Regions from separate parts of the Methylobacterium sp. AC433 genome, predicted to be linked through region 1. Evidence: predicted binding sites of a transcription regulator. Region 1 holds the regulator's gene; each other region holds the start of a gene.
What was found. The regulator PhoB, encoded in region 1, activates phosphate uptake and scavenging genes when phosphate is short. The targets are predictions, from matches to a motif close to TGTCATNNANCTGTCAT.
Positions count from the first base shown of each region.

Region 2: a site for PhoB is predicted at 1,605-1,621, ahead of AC0IWM_RS20940 (RNA degradosome polyphosphate kinase). Genes of this name have one in related genera too.
Region 3: a site for PhoB is predicted at 1,835-1,851, ahead of AC0IWM_RS01930 (Orn/Lys/Arg family decarboxylase). Genes of this name have one in related genera too.
Region 4: a site for PhoB is predicted at 1,817-1,833, ahead of AC0IWM_RS18585 (alkaline phosphatase). Genes of this name have one in related genera too.

Region 1 covers NZ_CEEDBN010000001.1:635,907-639,682, forward strand. Annotated here, with positions in the region: gene pstA (phosphate ABC transporter permease PstA) at 1-441, shown strand, start outside; gene pstB (phosphate ABC transporter ATP-binding protein PstB) at 493-1,311, shown strand; gene phoU (phosphate signaling complex protein PhoU) at 1,413-2,138, shown strand; gene phoB (phosphate regulon transcriptional regulator PhoB) at 2,168-2,872, shown strand; gene AC0IWM_RS03110 (matrixin family metalloprotease) at 2,943-3,776, opposite strand, start outside.
Region 2 covers NZ_CEEDBN010000019.1:42,303-46,078, reverse strand. Annotated here, with positions in the region: gene AC0IWM_RS20940 (RNA degradosome polyphosphate kinase) at 1-1,537, opposite strand, end outside; gene AC0IWM_RS20935 (P-loop NTPase family protein) at 1,694-2,473, opposite strand; gene AC0IWM_RS20930 (AI-2E family transporter) at 2,474-3,565, opposite strand.
Region 3 covers NZ_CEEDBN010000001.1:398,734-402,509, reverse strand. Annotated here, with positions in the region: gene AC0IWM_RS01930 (Orn/Lys/Arg family decarboxylase) at 1-1,787, opposite strand, end outside; gene AC0IWM_RS01925 (CorA family divalent cation transporter) at 1,913-2,935, opposite strand; gene AC0IWM_RS01920 (NupC/NupG family nucleoside CNT transporter) at 3,195-3,776, shown strand, end outside.
Region 4 covers NZ_CEEDBN010000015.1:28,067-31,842, forward strand. Annotated here, with positions in the region: gene AC0IWM_RS18575 (ribose-phosphate pyrophosphokinase) at 1-763, shown strand, start outside; gene AC0IWM_RS18580 (DUF1013 domain-containing protein) at 954-1,664, shown strand; gene AC0IWM_RS18585 (alkaline phosphatase) at 1,917-3,776, shown strand, end outside.

The DNA of each region.
Region 1 (3,776 bases):
TCCGGCTGGGCCGGCGCGGTGGCGCTGGCCATCATCGCCACCCCGGTCATCGTGCGCACCACCGAGGACATGCTGCGCCTCGTGCCCTCGACGCTGCGCGAGGCCGGCGCGGCCCTGGGCGCCCCGCCCTCCATCGTGATCAAGAGCATCACCTGGCGCGGGGCCAGCGCCGGCATCGTCACCGGCATCATCCTGGCGCTCGCCCGCATCGCCGGCGAGACCGCGCCGCTGCTCTTCACCGCGCTCAACAACAACAGCTGGTTCCGCTCCGACCTGATGGGCGGTATCCCGAACCTTCCGGTGATGATCTACCAGTTCGCGCTCTCGCCCTACCCGAACTGGCAACAGCTCGCCTGGGCCGGCGCCCTCCTCATCACCGTCACGATCCTCGCCCTCTCGATCGTGGCCCGCTTCGTCATCAAGTCCGAGCGCTCGCGCTGATCTCCGGCGCGCCGCACCTCCCCGCATTCCGACCGACAGGATCTTGAACCGATGAACGCCGCCCCCGGGATCACGTCCGCGCAGCTCACCGGACGCCACAAGGCCGACGAGTCCTCACCGGTCCGCATCGCCGTGAAGGACCTGAACTTCTACTATGGCAGCTTCCATGGCCTGAAGTCGGTCAACCTCAACTTCCACGACCGCCAGGTCACGTCGCTGATCGGCCCCTCGGGCTGCGGGAAGTCGACCCTGCTGCGCACCTTCAACCGGATCTACAGCCTGTATCCGGACCAGCGCGCGGAGGGCGAGATCCTCCTCGACGGCCAGAACGTCCTCGATTCCAAGGTCGACCTCAACGAGCTGCGCTCGCGCATCGGCATGGTGTTCCAGAAGCCGACCCCGTTCCCGATGTCGATCTACGACAACGTCGCCTTCGGCCTGCGCCTCTACGAGAAGCTGCCCAAGGCCGACCTCGACGTGCGCGTCGAGGAATCCCTGCGCAAGGCCGCCCTCTGGGACGAGGTGAAGGACAAGCTCAAGCAGTCCGGCATGGGCCTCTCCGGCGGCCAGCAGCAGCGCCTCTGCATCGCCCGCACGGTGGCCCAGCGTCCCGAGGTGATCCTGTTCGACGAGCCGACCTCGGCCCTCGACCCGATCTCCACCGGCCGTATCGAGGAGCTGATCGAGCAGCTGCGCTCGGAATTCACCATCGTCATCGTCACGCACAACATGCAGCAGGCCGCGCGCATCTCGCAGTTCACCGCCTTCATGTACCTCGGCGAGCTGGTGGAATTCGGCCCGACGACGCGCATCTTCATGAATCCGGAGAAGCGCCAGACGCAGGACTACATCACCGGCCGCTTCGGCTGATCCTCGGCAGGCCGGAACCGACCCGCGTGGGCCGGTGGCGGCCCGCGCCAGACACCATCAGGGCGGGCACCGGACAGGAGGCCCGATCGAGGAGCACACCCATGCCCGACCACATCGTCACTTCCTACGACACCGACCTCGAAGATCTGCGCCGCTCGATCTCCGAGATGGGCGGCATCGCCGAGAAGATGATGACCGAGGCCGGAGAGGCCCTGGTGCGCCGGGATTCGCCCCTGGCCCAGGCGGTGATTTCCGCCGATACCCGCCTCGACACCCTCCAGCGCGAGATCGAGGAGCGGGCGATCCTGCTCATCGCCCGGCGCCAGCCCCTGGCGATCGACCTGCGCGAGACGGTGACGGCGATCCGCGTCTCGAACGACATCGAGCGCATCGGGGATCTGGCCAAGAACGTCGCCAAGCGCGTGGTCGCGATCGCCGACCAGGTCCAGCCGCAGAAGATCGTCATCGGCGTCCAGCACATGAGCGACCTGGTGCAGGAGCAGCTCAAGGACGTCCTCGACGCCTATGCCAGCCGGGACATCAAGGCCGCCCTCGACGTGTGGGAGCGCGACGACGCCATCGACGCGCTCTACAACTCGCTGTTCCGCGAACTCCTGACCTACATGATGGAGGATCCGCGCAACATCTCGTTCTGCACGCACCTCCTGTTCGTGGCCAAGAACATCGAGCGCATCGGCGACCACACCACCAACATCGCCGAGACGATCCACTACCTCGTCACCGGCGAGAACCTCCTGGCCGAGCGCGAGCGCCCGAAGAACGACGCCTCCAACTACGCCACCGTGGACATGCCCGGCGCGGCCTGAACCCGTGCCGGTCTGATCGAAAGCGCACGATGAGTACGCGTATCCTGATCGTCGAGGACGAGGAGGCCCTCACCCTCCTCCTCCGCTACAACCTCGAGGCCGAGGGATTCATCGTCGACTCGGCCGCGCGCGGCGACGAGGCGGACCTGCGCCTGCAGGAGCAGGTCCCCGACCTCGTCCTGCTCGACTGGATGCTGCCGGCCCTGTCGGGCATCGAGCTCTGCCGCCGCATCCGCGCCCGGCGCGAGACGGAGCGGCTGCCGGTGATCATGCTCACCGCCCGCGGCGAGGAGGGCGACCGCATCCGCGGCCTCGGCACGGGGGCGGACGACTACATCGTGAAGCCGTTCTCGGTGCCCGAGCTCCTCGCCCGGGTCCGTGCCCTGCTCCGCCGGGCCAAGCCCGCCCACGTCGCCAACCTGCTGGTGGCCGGCGACATCGAGCTCGACCGGGTCAGCCACCGCATCCGCCGGGAAGGCCGCGAGATCCATCTCGGGCCGACGGAATTCAAGCTCCTCGAATTCCTGATGCAGAGCCCCGGCCGGGTGTTCTCCCGCGAGCAGCTCCTCGACGGCGTCTGGGGCCACGACGTCTACATCGACGAGCGCACGGTCGACGTCCATGTCGGGCGCCTGCGCAAGGCCCTCAACCGCCCGCGCCAGAGCGACCCGATCCGCACCGTGCGCGGCTCGGGCTACTCCTTCGACGAGATGTTCGAGGCGGAGGCCGAGTAGCTCAGCCGAGCAACTCGGCCGAAGGGCCGGCCCCCGAACGGCCGATTGCGGTCGGCGCCCGGGTTCGCCCTCAGGCGAACAGCATGGTGTCGGTGGGCAGGTGGACGGTGAAGCCCTTGCCCTCGTCGACCCAGTTTGGGCCGGCGGCGCCGTGGTTGATGCCGTTGGCCTCCTCGGCACTGCCAGCGAAGTGATGCTGGCCGGTCTGGGTGTTGTAGAAGCGCTCCAGGGTCAATCCGCCCGACGCACTCGCATCCGCGTAGGCCTCGAAGGCCACGCCCTCGTACTTGTAGCTCGGCGCGGTCTTCAGGACCTGGTCGCGCTCGGCGACGCTCGTCGTGAAGAAGTGGGCGTTCGAGACCGTGTCGAAGAACCGGAACACGTCGACGGTGTCGGCGCCCTTGGCCGGAGTCGCCCAAGGGGTGCCCTCGTAGGTGAACCACGGCAGCGTCTGCTGGATCTGCAGCTTCTCCGCCGTGCTCGTCGTGTAGAAGTGATCGCCCGTATGCGTGTCGTAGAAGCGGTACACCGCCGTGACGGCGCTGGTGACGGGGCTGGCGGTGACGGGGGCCGCCGGGGTCGCCACGACCACCGCCGGGGCGCTCGGCGCGCCGTAGAGGGCCTGGATTCCCGCGATGTCGCCGGCGCCGAGGGTGGTGATGGCGGGATTGAGGATCGCGTTCATCACCTCGGGCTTGGCGTTGTAATGGTCGAGCCCGAGGGCGTGGCCGATCTCGTGCAGGGCGACGACGGCGAGGTCGACGTTCTGGTTGCTGATCACGCGGGCGCCGGAGGCGTGCCAGCCCTCGCCGCTGTCGAAGGTCACGGCGGCGGATTGCATGCGCTGGCCGCTGTAGGAATAGTTGGCGTAGCCCAGGGTGTTGCCGAGGCCGTCGATGCCGCC
Region 2 (3,776 bases), on a different contig from region 1:
GGGCCTTCAGCTCGACGAGGGCGGTCACCGACTTGCCGAGCTCGGCGGCTTCCGCGAGGGCGGCGACGATCGGCGAGTTCGAGGAGGTGCGGTAGAGCGTCTGCTTGATCGCCACCACGTTGGGGTCGCGGGCGGCCTGGGCGAGGAACTGCACCACCGCGTCGAAGGATTCGTAGGGGTGGTGGACGATGAAGTCCTTCTGCCGGATCGCCGCGAAGACGTCGCCGCCGCTCTCGCGGATGCGCTCGGGGAAGCGCGGGTTGTAGGACTTGAACTTCAGGTCCGGCCGGTCGATGCCGACGATCTGCGAGAGCTCGTTGAGGGCGAGCATGCCTTCCACGAAGATCACCGCGTCGCTGCCGATCTCGAGCTCGTCGGCCACGAAGGCGCGCAGGTCCTCGGGCATGCCGGCCTCGACCTCCAGCCGGATGACGACGCCGCGGCGGCGCTGCTTCAGGGCCGTCTCGAAATGCAGGACGAGGTCCTCGGCCTCCTCCTCGATCTCGAGGTCGGAATCGCGGATGACGCGGAACGCGCCCTGCCCGCGCACGGCGTAGCCGGGAAAGAGCCGCCCGGTGAACAGCACGATGACCTGCTCGATGGCGATGAAGCGGGCGGTCGCATCGTTCTCGGCATCCGGCAGGCGCACGAACCGGTCGAGCACCGCCGGGAGCCGGATCAGCGCGCGCAGGGTCCGGCCGTCGCGCGGACGCACCAGCATCAGCGCGATCGTGGAGCCGAGATTGGGAATGAACGGGAACGGGTGCGCCGGGTCGATGGCCAGCGGCGTCAGCACCGGCAGGACGAGGTTGAGGAAGTAGTCCTCCAGCCATGCCCTGTGCACCTGAGTCAGGCCGGCGGGCTCCAGGAGCTCGATGCCGGCGCCGAGGAGTTCCCCGCGCAGCTCGCGCCAGCGCGCCTGCTGGTCCAGGGCAAGGTGCGAGACCTCGGTTCCGACCCGGGCGAGCTGTTCGGCCGGGGTCAGGCCGTCCTGCGAGGGCAGGACGAGGCCGGCGCGGACCTGATCGTGCAGGCCGGCGACGCGCACCATGAAGAACTCGTCGAGGTTGTTGGCCGAGATCGAGAGGAAGCGAAGTTGCTCCAGGAGGGGATGGTTCGCGTTCGAGGCCTCCTCCAGCACCCGGCGATTGAACTGGAGCCAGGACAGTTCGCGGTTGACGAAGCGCTCGGGAGAGTGCCGCAGGGCGAGCCCCGCCTCGCGAACGGAGTCGCGTGCCTCGGCGCCGGGCAGGATTTCGGCGGGCGGCGGCAGGTCTCCGGGCGGCGGCAGGTCGAGATCGGCGTCGGGCAGGGCGTCCGAGGCCGAAGCTTCGGACGTCGGGGCTTCCGAGCGCGGGGCTCCGGACACCGGCCCCCTCGCCTCCGTGAGATCCTCCTGGATCGCCTTCCCCGGCCGCGGCTTGGGAGCCCCCGATACGGGCGGCGCGGTCCGCCGAGCGGTCGGACGGGCCGCCCGGGCGCGGCCCTCGGTGACACGCGGGGTTCCGTCATCCGCTGCGGTCGCGTCCGAGTCCATATCCGCCAAGAGGTCTTCTCCTACAGGTTGAGGGGTCGGCGTCGTAGCACGGCCCGGGTCGGCGTTTGTGACAGTTGAATGACGATCGTCGGTCGCCGGACGAGCCGGCGCGCCATTCTCACGCAAGCCCTTCGTCCTCACGCAAGCCCTTCGTCCTCACGCAAGCCCTTCGTCCCCGGGCTCGGGCTGATCCTCATCCTCCGGTTCCTCGTCGTCCGGCGCTTCGGCCCCGAAGCCGAGGCGTTCCAGCACCGCCAGCGCCAGGGGCTTGGTGATGCGCCGGCCCCGGCTCAGGGCATCCCGGTCCAGGGCGGTGACGACCTCGCGGGCCCGCCCCAGGGAGCGGTCGATCCGCAGGGCCAGGGCCTCGACGATGGCGAGGTCCACCACCAGCTGCCGGTCGACGAACAGCTTGACGAGGACGGCGCGCAGCAGGGCGTCGTCGGGGGGCAGGATGGTGGCGCCGGGCGCGAGACGCAGGCGCGAGCGCAGGTCCGCCGTGGTCAGGCCCAGGCCCTCCACCGAGGTGGCGGAGGTGACGAGAACCGGGCAGCCGCGCTCGCGGGCGAGGTTGAGGAGATGGAACAGGGCCGCCTCGTCGCGGGGCACGGTTCCGTCCGCTCCCGCCCGGTCGACATCCTCGATCACCAGGGCGCCGTTGGAGAGGAAGCGCGGGACCGTGGCGGCCGTGACCTCCGTGGCCTGCGCGGTCCAGGCGTGGGAGCGCGTCGCCCAGATCGAGGCGAGGTGGCTCTTGCCGCTGCCCGGCGGCCCGGTCAGCAGGCACACCGTGTCGGGCCAGTTCGGCCAGGCCTCGATGAGCGCGTAGGCGGCCTCGTTGGCCGGTCCCACGAGGAAGTCCTCGCGGCCGTAGCGTGGGTCGGCCGGCAGATCGAAGGCCAGCTGCTTCGGGGGGACGGTGTCGCGGGTTGCCATTCAGGGTTCGGGCTTGGACAGGAGCACGGGCGCGTCCGCGTAGTAGAGCGGGCTCTGGAGGTAACGCTCCAGGACGAAGCGGACGAGCACGCCGATGGAGGCCGCCACCGGGACCGCGAGCAGCAGCCCGAGGAAGCCGAACAGCGAGCCGAAGGCGAGGAGGGCGAACATCAGCCAGACCGGATGCAGGCCGACCGACTCGCCGACCAGCTTGGGCGAGATGATGTTGCCCTCGAGGAACTGTCCGACGACGAAGACCCCGATGGTCAGCCCGATATGCAGCCAATCGGAATCCGGCCAGAACTGCGCCAGGGCGACGCCGGCCGAGAGCAGGAACCCGGTCAGCGTCCCGACATACGGGATGAAGGTCAGGAAGCCCGCGATCAGGCCGATGAGCACGCCGAAGTTCAAGCCGACCAGGAACAGGCCGACGGCGTAGAAGGTGCCGAGGATGAGGCAGACCAGGGTCTGGCCGCGGACGAAGCCGGTGACCGCTCCGTCGATCTCGCGCCCGAGGCGCCGCACCACCGGGCGGTGGCGCGGGGGCACCCACCGGTCGAGGGTCGCGATCATCCGGTCCCAGTCGACCAGCAGGTAGAACGCCACCACCGGCGTCACCACGAGGAGCGACGCGATGGAGATCAGGGCCTGGCTGCCCGACCACAGGGACTTGAGGAAGGCGAGGAACCAGGTGCCCCCCTGCCCGACCAGCGTCCCGACCTGCGACTGCAGGTCGGTGAGGACGTCGGCCCCGCCCACCCGCTGCAGCAGCGGCCCCGCCCTGTCCGCCAGGATGCCCTGCAGCCGCGAGACCATGCCGGGCAGGGTCGCGATCAGGGCCGAGATCTGGTTGGCGGCCAGCGGCACCGCGATGAGCAGGACGACCACGAGTCCGACCACGAACACCGCCAGGATGAGAAGCGAGGCGGCCAGTCGTCCAAGCCCGAGGCGCTCCAGCCGGTCGGCGATCGGATCGAGAAGGTAGGCCAGGGCCAAGCCCGCCACGAAGGGCAGCAGTACGTCGGCGAGGAGGTAGACCAGCAGGGCGAGGCCCACGAGGGCCATCAGCCCGATCATCGCCCTGCCGCGCATCGGCCGTTCCCCGTTCACGTCGTCGTTCGCGGACCAACAGTGGGAACGGGAGGGGATGGGGTCAAGGCTGCGGGATGCATGCCGACGCGCCTTCCCTCGCTCGCATCGGCCCCTGGGCGCCGATCGGGGCACGAATACCCGCTACCCGCGACGACGGACTCGCGGAGGCGCGCGGGAGCGGTTAGAGGTCGCGGAACACGGACCCTCGGAG
Region 3 (3,776 bases), 240 kb from region 1:
AAGAGGAGCGAATTGAGGTCGTTCTTCTCCGGCACGATGCGGTTCTCGCGCAGGTACTGCGCCACGATGGGCGCCGGCACGCCGTGCTCGGCATACTCGCCCGTGTGCCGGTTGAATCCGGGGGTGAGCACGGTGAGCTTGTTGGGGTCGGTCATGGCATAGTCGGGTGCCACGTGCGTGAAGCCGTGCCAGTCGGCCCCCGGCGTCAGCTCCCAATACTTCGCGTTGCCGGCGAGCTCGTCGGTGGAGAGGCTCTCCCACGGCACCTTGCCGTCGGGTCCCTTAACCGTGTCCGGCACGAAGGGGTCGAAGAACCAGCGCCGCAGGGGATCGCCCTCCTTCTCCTCGAACTCGCGGCGGATGGCGCGGACCTTCTTGCGCCACTCGATGCCCAGACGAATGGTGTCGTCCCACAGCACGACGCCGGAGCGGCCCTTCATCATCTGTGCGCCGACGTCGAGGGAGGCGAACAGGGGGTAAAACGGCGAGGTCGAGGCGTGGACCAGGAAGGTCTCGTTGAAGCGCCGGTGCTCGATGCGCCGGGTCTGGCCGCGGATATGGCTGTCCTTGGTGTGGATCTGAGAGGCCTGGGAGAAGCTCGCCAGCTGCTTGTGGGTCGACTGGGTGGCGATGATGCCGGGCGAGGTCTCGTCGAGCCCCTTGAGTCCCATGGCGAAGCGGCCGGCGAAGAGCGGGTGGAACTTCATGAAGCCCGCCCAGGCCTCGTCGAAGAGGATGTAGTCGCAGAGATGCCCGATCTTATCGAGGATCATCTGCGCGTTGTAGATCGTGCCGTCGTAGGTGCACTGCTCGATCACCGCGACGCGGAACGGGCGCTCGCGCCGCCAGGCCTCCTTGTCGGTGATCAGCGGGTTGTCGCGAATCTTCTGGCGGATGACGGTCTCGTCGAGGGCCTCGTGGTACATCGGGCCGATCAGGCCGTAGGCGTTGCGGTCGGTCTCTAGGAAGACGGGTATCGCGCCGCCGAGGAACAGCGCCCCGTGATGCGCGGCCTTGTGGTTGTTGCGGTCGAACAGCACGAGGTCGCCCTCGGCCACCAGGGCGGAGAGCACGATCTTGTTGGAGGCCGAGGTGCCGTTGAGGACGAAGTAGGTCTTCTCCGCCCCGAAGATGACGGCAGCCTCCTTCTGCGCCTTCAGGGCCGGGCCCTCGTGGACGAGGAGGTCGCCGAGATCGAGCACCGAGTTGTCGAGATCGTCGCGGAACACCGCCTCGCCGAGATGCTCGACGAAGATGCGCCCGATCGGCGAGCGGTTGTAGAAGATGCCGCCATTGTGGCCCGGGCAGGTCCAGAGCTGGTTGCCCTGCTCGGCGTAATCGACCAGCGCGCCGAAGAACGGCGTCTTCAGGGTCTCGGCATACTGCTTCACCCGGCTCACCAGGCCACGGGCGATGTAGTCCGGGGTCTCCTCGGCGAGGAAGATGTAGCCGTCGATGAAGTCCAGCACCTCGACGGGGATGTCCTCCAGGCGCTTGCGGCGGACCATGATGACGATGGGCATCTCCAGCCCGCGCTTCCTCATGAGGTTGATGAGTGCGGCCGCCTTGCCGTCGAGGCCGCGCTTGCCCCAATCCACCACCATGCAGCCGATGGCCGAATCGGTCTGGACCGCGATGGCCGCGTCCTCGACGCGCCGGGCCCGCACCACCTCGAAGCCGAGCTTCTCCACGGAGCCGATGATCTGCTGGACGCGCACGCCCTCGAGATCGTCCGGGTCGAAGTTCGGCGCGCACATCAGGACGGTGAAGCGGCGAAAGAAATCCATGCGGAAAAGGCTCCCAGGGGCGTTTGGCGCACCGTTCGCGACGGGACGTGACGCTTCGATGACGATCTTGCGGCGGTCGCGGTGTTTTCTGGCTCCGCGCGGCGCGACGGGGAGCCGGCTTACGATCAGCCGCGCCGTTTGACGAGCCCGAGGCGGCGGATCACGCCGTAGACCGCCAGGGCCGCCGCCGCACAGATGACGAGGGCGAGGAACGAGCCGTTCTCGAAATCGCCGAGGAACAACCCCTTGGTGTTCATGCCGAACACGCCGGTCACCAGGGTCGGCGGCAGGAAGAGGGCGGTGAGGATCGAGAGGGTGAAGAGCTGGCGGTTGGTCTCGGCCGCCGTGCGCCCGGCGATCTCGTCCTGCAGCAGGCGGCTGCGCTCGGACAGGACCAGCATGTCGCGGTGAAGCGAATCGAGGCGCTGGACCACCCGGGCGGCCATGGTCACCACCGCCTCCGGCAGGGCGTCGTCCTCTTCCTCGGTCTCGGATTCGAGGCGGTGGAAGACCGCACTGAGGCCGGCGAGCTGCCTATGCTGGCGCACGGCCTGCCGGCGGATCGGCGCCAGCGGTCGGGGATCGTCGGGCTGATCCTCGTCGAGCATCCGGTCCTCAATGGCGTCGAGGGCGTCGGAGAAGCGCCGGGCAGAGGCGTCGAGGGAGGCGGCGACGCCGGTGACGAACATCTCGAGGAGTCCCGCCGGGCTGGAGACGCGCCGCCCGGCCAGAACCGCGTCGCGGGCGGCTTCCGCCGCGGCGGTGGCGTGCCGTCGTCCGCTCACGAGGAGGCGCGCGCCCAACACGCAATGCAGGCGCCCGGCCGGCTCGTCCTCGATCCGGCCGCCGAATTCGCGCTCCCGATCGGCGATCACGAGGCCGAGATCGGCGCCCTCAATCACCACGCGCTGATGCCCGTCGCGGGCGAAGGTGGCGGCGGCGAGCGCGGGCGGGCCGAGGCGCCCGGCGGCGATCAGCCCGTCGAGGCGTGCATCGACGAGGTCGAGATGCAGCCAGAGGAATCCCTCGGCGACGGGCGCCGGCAGGCCGCCATCCGCCTCCAGCAGGCGCCCGCGCCCTTCCGCGTCGAACGCGATCGCGAAGAGCAGGCACGGGAGGGCGGTGGTATCGGTGAGAAGGCGCTGCATGCGGCCGGCCCTGTTGCCGGCAAACCGCCGACGGTCGCCGCGCTGGATCGCAAGCGCGGGCGACACTGTCATGACGGTGGCCGGTACCGGAGATGGGGAGGCGACCGCCCGCGCGCTCCTCTCCCGACAAAGCGGCGAAGGGAGGCACGCCGTCATGGGCGATCCGTCCGGGGCGAGCAGCGGTGGATGCCGCCACTTCCCCCGCGACAAGCGGCCCGGCATCGGGCTTGCTCCGCTTGAGCCAGAACAGCGGGGCGGCATGGTCGAGAAACTTTTCCACGCGGGCGCGAGCCTGGCCCTGCTGCTGGCCGTCGCGGTGCTGTTCTCGACGAATCGGCGGGCGATCTCGCCGCGGGTGGTGCTCTCGGCCCTGGCGCTGCAGGTGGCGCTCGGCGCCCTGGTGCTGTTCATCCCGGCGGGCCGCATGGGCCTCGCCGCGGCGGCTTCCTTCGTCCAGACCGTGCTGAATTACGGCGACCGGGGCACCGCGTTCCTGTTCGGCGGCCTCGTCGAGCCGCGCATGTTCGAACTGTTCGGCGGCAGCGGCTTCATCCTGGCCCTGCGCATCCTGCCGCAGATCCTCTACGTCTCGGCGCTGATCGCGGTGCTCTACCATTTCGGCGTGATGCAGGCGGCGGCGCGGGCCATCGGCACCGTGCTGCAGCGGGTGATCGGCACGTCGCGGATCGAGACCTTCTCGGCGGTGATCACCATCGCGATCGGCCAGAGCGAGATCGCCATCGCCCTGCGTCCGTTCCTGATGGCCCTGACCTCGGCCGAGCTGTTCGCCGTGATGTCGAGCGGGGCCGCGTCCACGGCGGGCACGATTCTCGCCGGCTAC
Region 4 (3,776 bases), on a different contig from region 1:
GTTCCCGGCCAACGATCACCTGATGGAACTGCTCATCATGATCGATGCGGCGCGCCGGTCGTCGGCACGGCGCATCACCGCGGTGATCCCGTATTTCGGCTATGCCCGGCAGGACCGGCGCACCTCGGGCCGCACCCCGATCTCGGCCAAGCTCGTGGCCAACCTCATCACCGAGGCCGGGGCCGACCGCGTGATGACCCTCGACCTCCATGCCGGGCAGATCCAGGGCTTCTTCGACATCCCCACCGACAACCTGTTCGCCGCCCCCGTGATGGTGCGCGACATCAAGGAGCGCCTCGATCCCCGGGACTGGATGGTGGTCTCGCCGGATGTCGGCGGCGTGGTCCGCGCCCGCGCCATCGCCAAGCGCATCGACGCGACGCTGGCCATCGTCGACAAGCGCCGCGAGCGGCCCGGCGAGTCCGAGGTGATGAACATCATCGGCGAGGTCGAGGGCCGCTCCTGCATCCTCGTGGACGACATCGTCGATTCCGGCGGCACCCTGGTGAACGCGGCCGAAGCCCTGCTGAACGCCGGCGCCAAGGACGTCTCCGCCTACATCACGCACGGGGTGCTCTCGGGCGGCGCGGTCTCGCGCATCGCCGCCTCGCGGATGAAGGAGCTGGTCATCACCGACTCGATCCAGCCGACCCAGGCGGTCAAGCTCGCCCGCAACATCCGGGTGGCCACCATCGCGCCGCTTCTCGGCGAGGCCATCGGCCGGACCGCGACGGAATCGAGCGTGTCGAGCCTGTTCACCTGAGACGCGCGGCCTGGAACTCCCGGGACCGGCGGATCGCAATTGCGCTCCCCCCATCGGAACCTGTATAGACGGCGCTTCCCTATTGCAGCGTTGAGACGGGATGCTGCCGGCCAGTCTGAGGCCGGAGCGAGCGACGCCCTGTCGGCGGCGCCCCGAGACCCGTCCCGCACGAACCAGTTGGAGTAGCCCGATGTCGCAAGGCCCGCTGATGCCGAAGGCCACCGCCGTATGGCTGGTGGAGAATACCTCGCTGGCCTTCGAGCAGATCGCCGATTTCTGCAAGCTGCACCCCCTCGAGGTGAAGGGGATCGCCGACGGCGAGGTCGCCGCCGGCATCAAGGGCCTCGACCCGATCACCACCGGCCAGCTCACCCGCGACGAGATCGAGAAGGCGCAGAAGAGCCCCGCCTACAAGCTCAAGGTCGCGGTCTCGAAGGTGAAGCTGCCCGAGGTCAAGCGCACCACCAAGGGTCCGCGCTACACGCCTCTCTCCCGACGCCAGGACCGGCCGAACGCCATCCTCTGGCTGCTGCGCAACCACCCCGAACTCAAGGACGCGCAGATCATCCGGCTGGTGGGCACCACCAAGTCGACCATCCAGCAGATCCGCGAGCGCACCCACTGGAATTCCGGCTCCCTGCAGCCGATGGATCCCGTCACCCTCGGTCTCTGCACCCAGATCGACCTCGACTTCGAGGTCCAACGCTCGGCCAAGGATCGTCCCGCCAACATGCCCGTGGACGGCGGCGCGACGCTGCTCCCCACCGAGGTCTCGACGGCCACGGACTACACCGAGGCCGACGAGCATCACCGCAGCGCCCGCGACGAGAAGCTCAACGCCGATTCCGTGTTCGCCAAGCTCAAGGGCATGCGCAGCACCGAGGACGACGACGAGGACTGACGCGCCCGCCTCCCGCACGCACCGCGCCGACAGATCCCCGCAGCCCTGCCGCGGGGATTTCTCGTTCGGGCACAGGATCCCGCACCGCGCGACCCGACACGGTTTCACCTGCCCTTCCAATCCCCCGATCGCGGCTCCCTCTCGCAACCCAGGGTCATCCGGCTGTCGCACGATCGCCGGTATCTGCGGCGCGCCCGGACGACCGGCGGCCGATTCTGGCCGACCTCCGCGGCACGGGGGAGCGGCGTCGCCATGGCCAATGCAGGGTCCGTCAAGAACGTCATCGTGATGATCGCCGATGGCGCCGGCTTCAACACCCTGGAGGCCACCCGGCTCTACCTCAAGGGCCTCGCGGATGGTGACGTCCGGGCCGGGGCGGCCGGCAAGGTGCTGATCGCCGACGGTCAGGCCTTCACCGCCACGGCGCAGTCGGTCTATCCCCTCGACAACCGTACCACGCCGGTGCCCGGCGAGACCGGCCTCGCCCAGAATCCGACCGTCATCTACGACCCGGCCAAGAACTACGATTTCACCTCCGTCCCGGGCCTCGACCCGAACGGCCAGCCCCGTGCCTTCGCGGGCTACGAGTGGAACCGGAACACCTATCCGGACTCGGGCAACACCGCGTCGTCGATCGCCACCGGCGGGAAGACCTACAACAACGCCATCGACGTCGACGGCAACGGCGCGAACCTGTTCTCGATCGCCGAACTCGCCAAGCAGCAGGGCAAGGCCACTGGCGTCGTCACCACGGTGCAGTTCAGCGACGCCACGCCCTCCGCCACCGGTGGCGCGCACAACACCGCACGCTCCAACGCGAACCAGATCGCGCAGGAGATGTTCGGCACCGGCACCCTTGACGTCATCGCCGGCACCGGCAACCCGGACTACGACGACAACGGCCGCCTACGCACCACCGCCGACTACACCTGGATCGGCGCCGACCTGTGGAACGGCCTCAAGGCCGACACCTACAGTTCGCAGGACGGAATGGGCTGGAACCTGCTTCAGGACCGTGCCGCGATCCAGGCCGCAGCCACCGGCACGCCGACGACCGAGCGGCTTGCGATGATCTCGAAGGCCTTCACCAGCAGCAATTTCAATCGCTCCGGCGCGGCCGCCGCCAACACCACCGAGATCCCGTTCAGCGTGCCGCGCCTGGAGAGTTCGGCGACCCTCTCCGAGCTGTCGCTGGCCGCCCTGAACAAGCTCAACGCCGACCCGGACGGCCTCTACCTGATGATCGAGGGCGGCGCGGTCGACCGCGCCATGCACGCGAACAACCGCGGCCGGATGATCGAGGAGTACATCGACATCAACAACGCGGTGAAGTCGGTCGTCGACTACATCAACGCGCCAACCAGCAAGGCGACCTTCGAGGACACGCTGCTGATCGTCACCGCCGACCACGACCACCTGTTCTTCGGACCCGAGGGCGCGACGATCCCCTACCAGCCGGTCCAGCCAGATCGGAACGGCGACGGCGTGCCGGAGGGCCTGTTCTTCTCCGGGAACCATTCCAACCAGATCATCCCGCTCTTCGCCGCCGGGGCCGGCTCCGCGCAGCTCGCGCAACTGGCCGACCAGACCGACGCCTTCACCAACGCCCAGGGTCAGGTCGTCGGCAGCGGCCGCGCCTTCACCGACGAGGCCGAGCTCGGCGACTACCTGCTCGCCGAGACCCGCAAGGGCGCCACGCCGATCACCGCCGGCAACGACACGCTGATCGGCTCGGAGGTGGGCGAGACCCTCGACGGGCTCGCCGGCAACGACGTCATCGACGGGCGTGGCGGCAACGACATCCTGATCGGCGGCCTCGGCAACGACGTGATCCGCGGCGGCCTCGGCGACGACACCATCACGGGCGGCGCCGGCAACGACGCGGCCCTCCTCAACGCCAGCACCGACGGGGCCGACCGGATCAACCTCGGCGAGGGCAGCGACCGCGTCGACGTCTCGGCCGCCGCGGCCGGGCAGGTGCGCCTCACCTTCACCTCGGCGGAGGTCGGCAACGGCAGCGCCACGGATGGACAGACCGGCGCCAACCAGGATGGCGGCCTCGCCGTGCGGCTACAGGCGGAGGGCGCTCGCGATGCGCTCACGGGTGCCGTC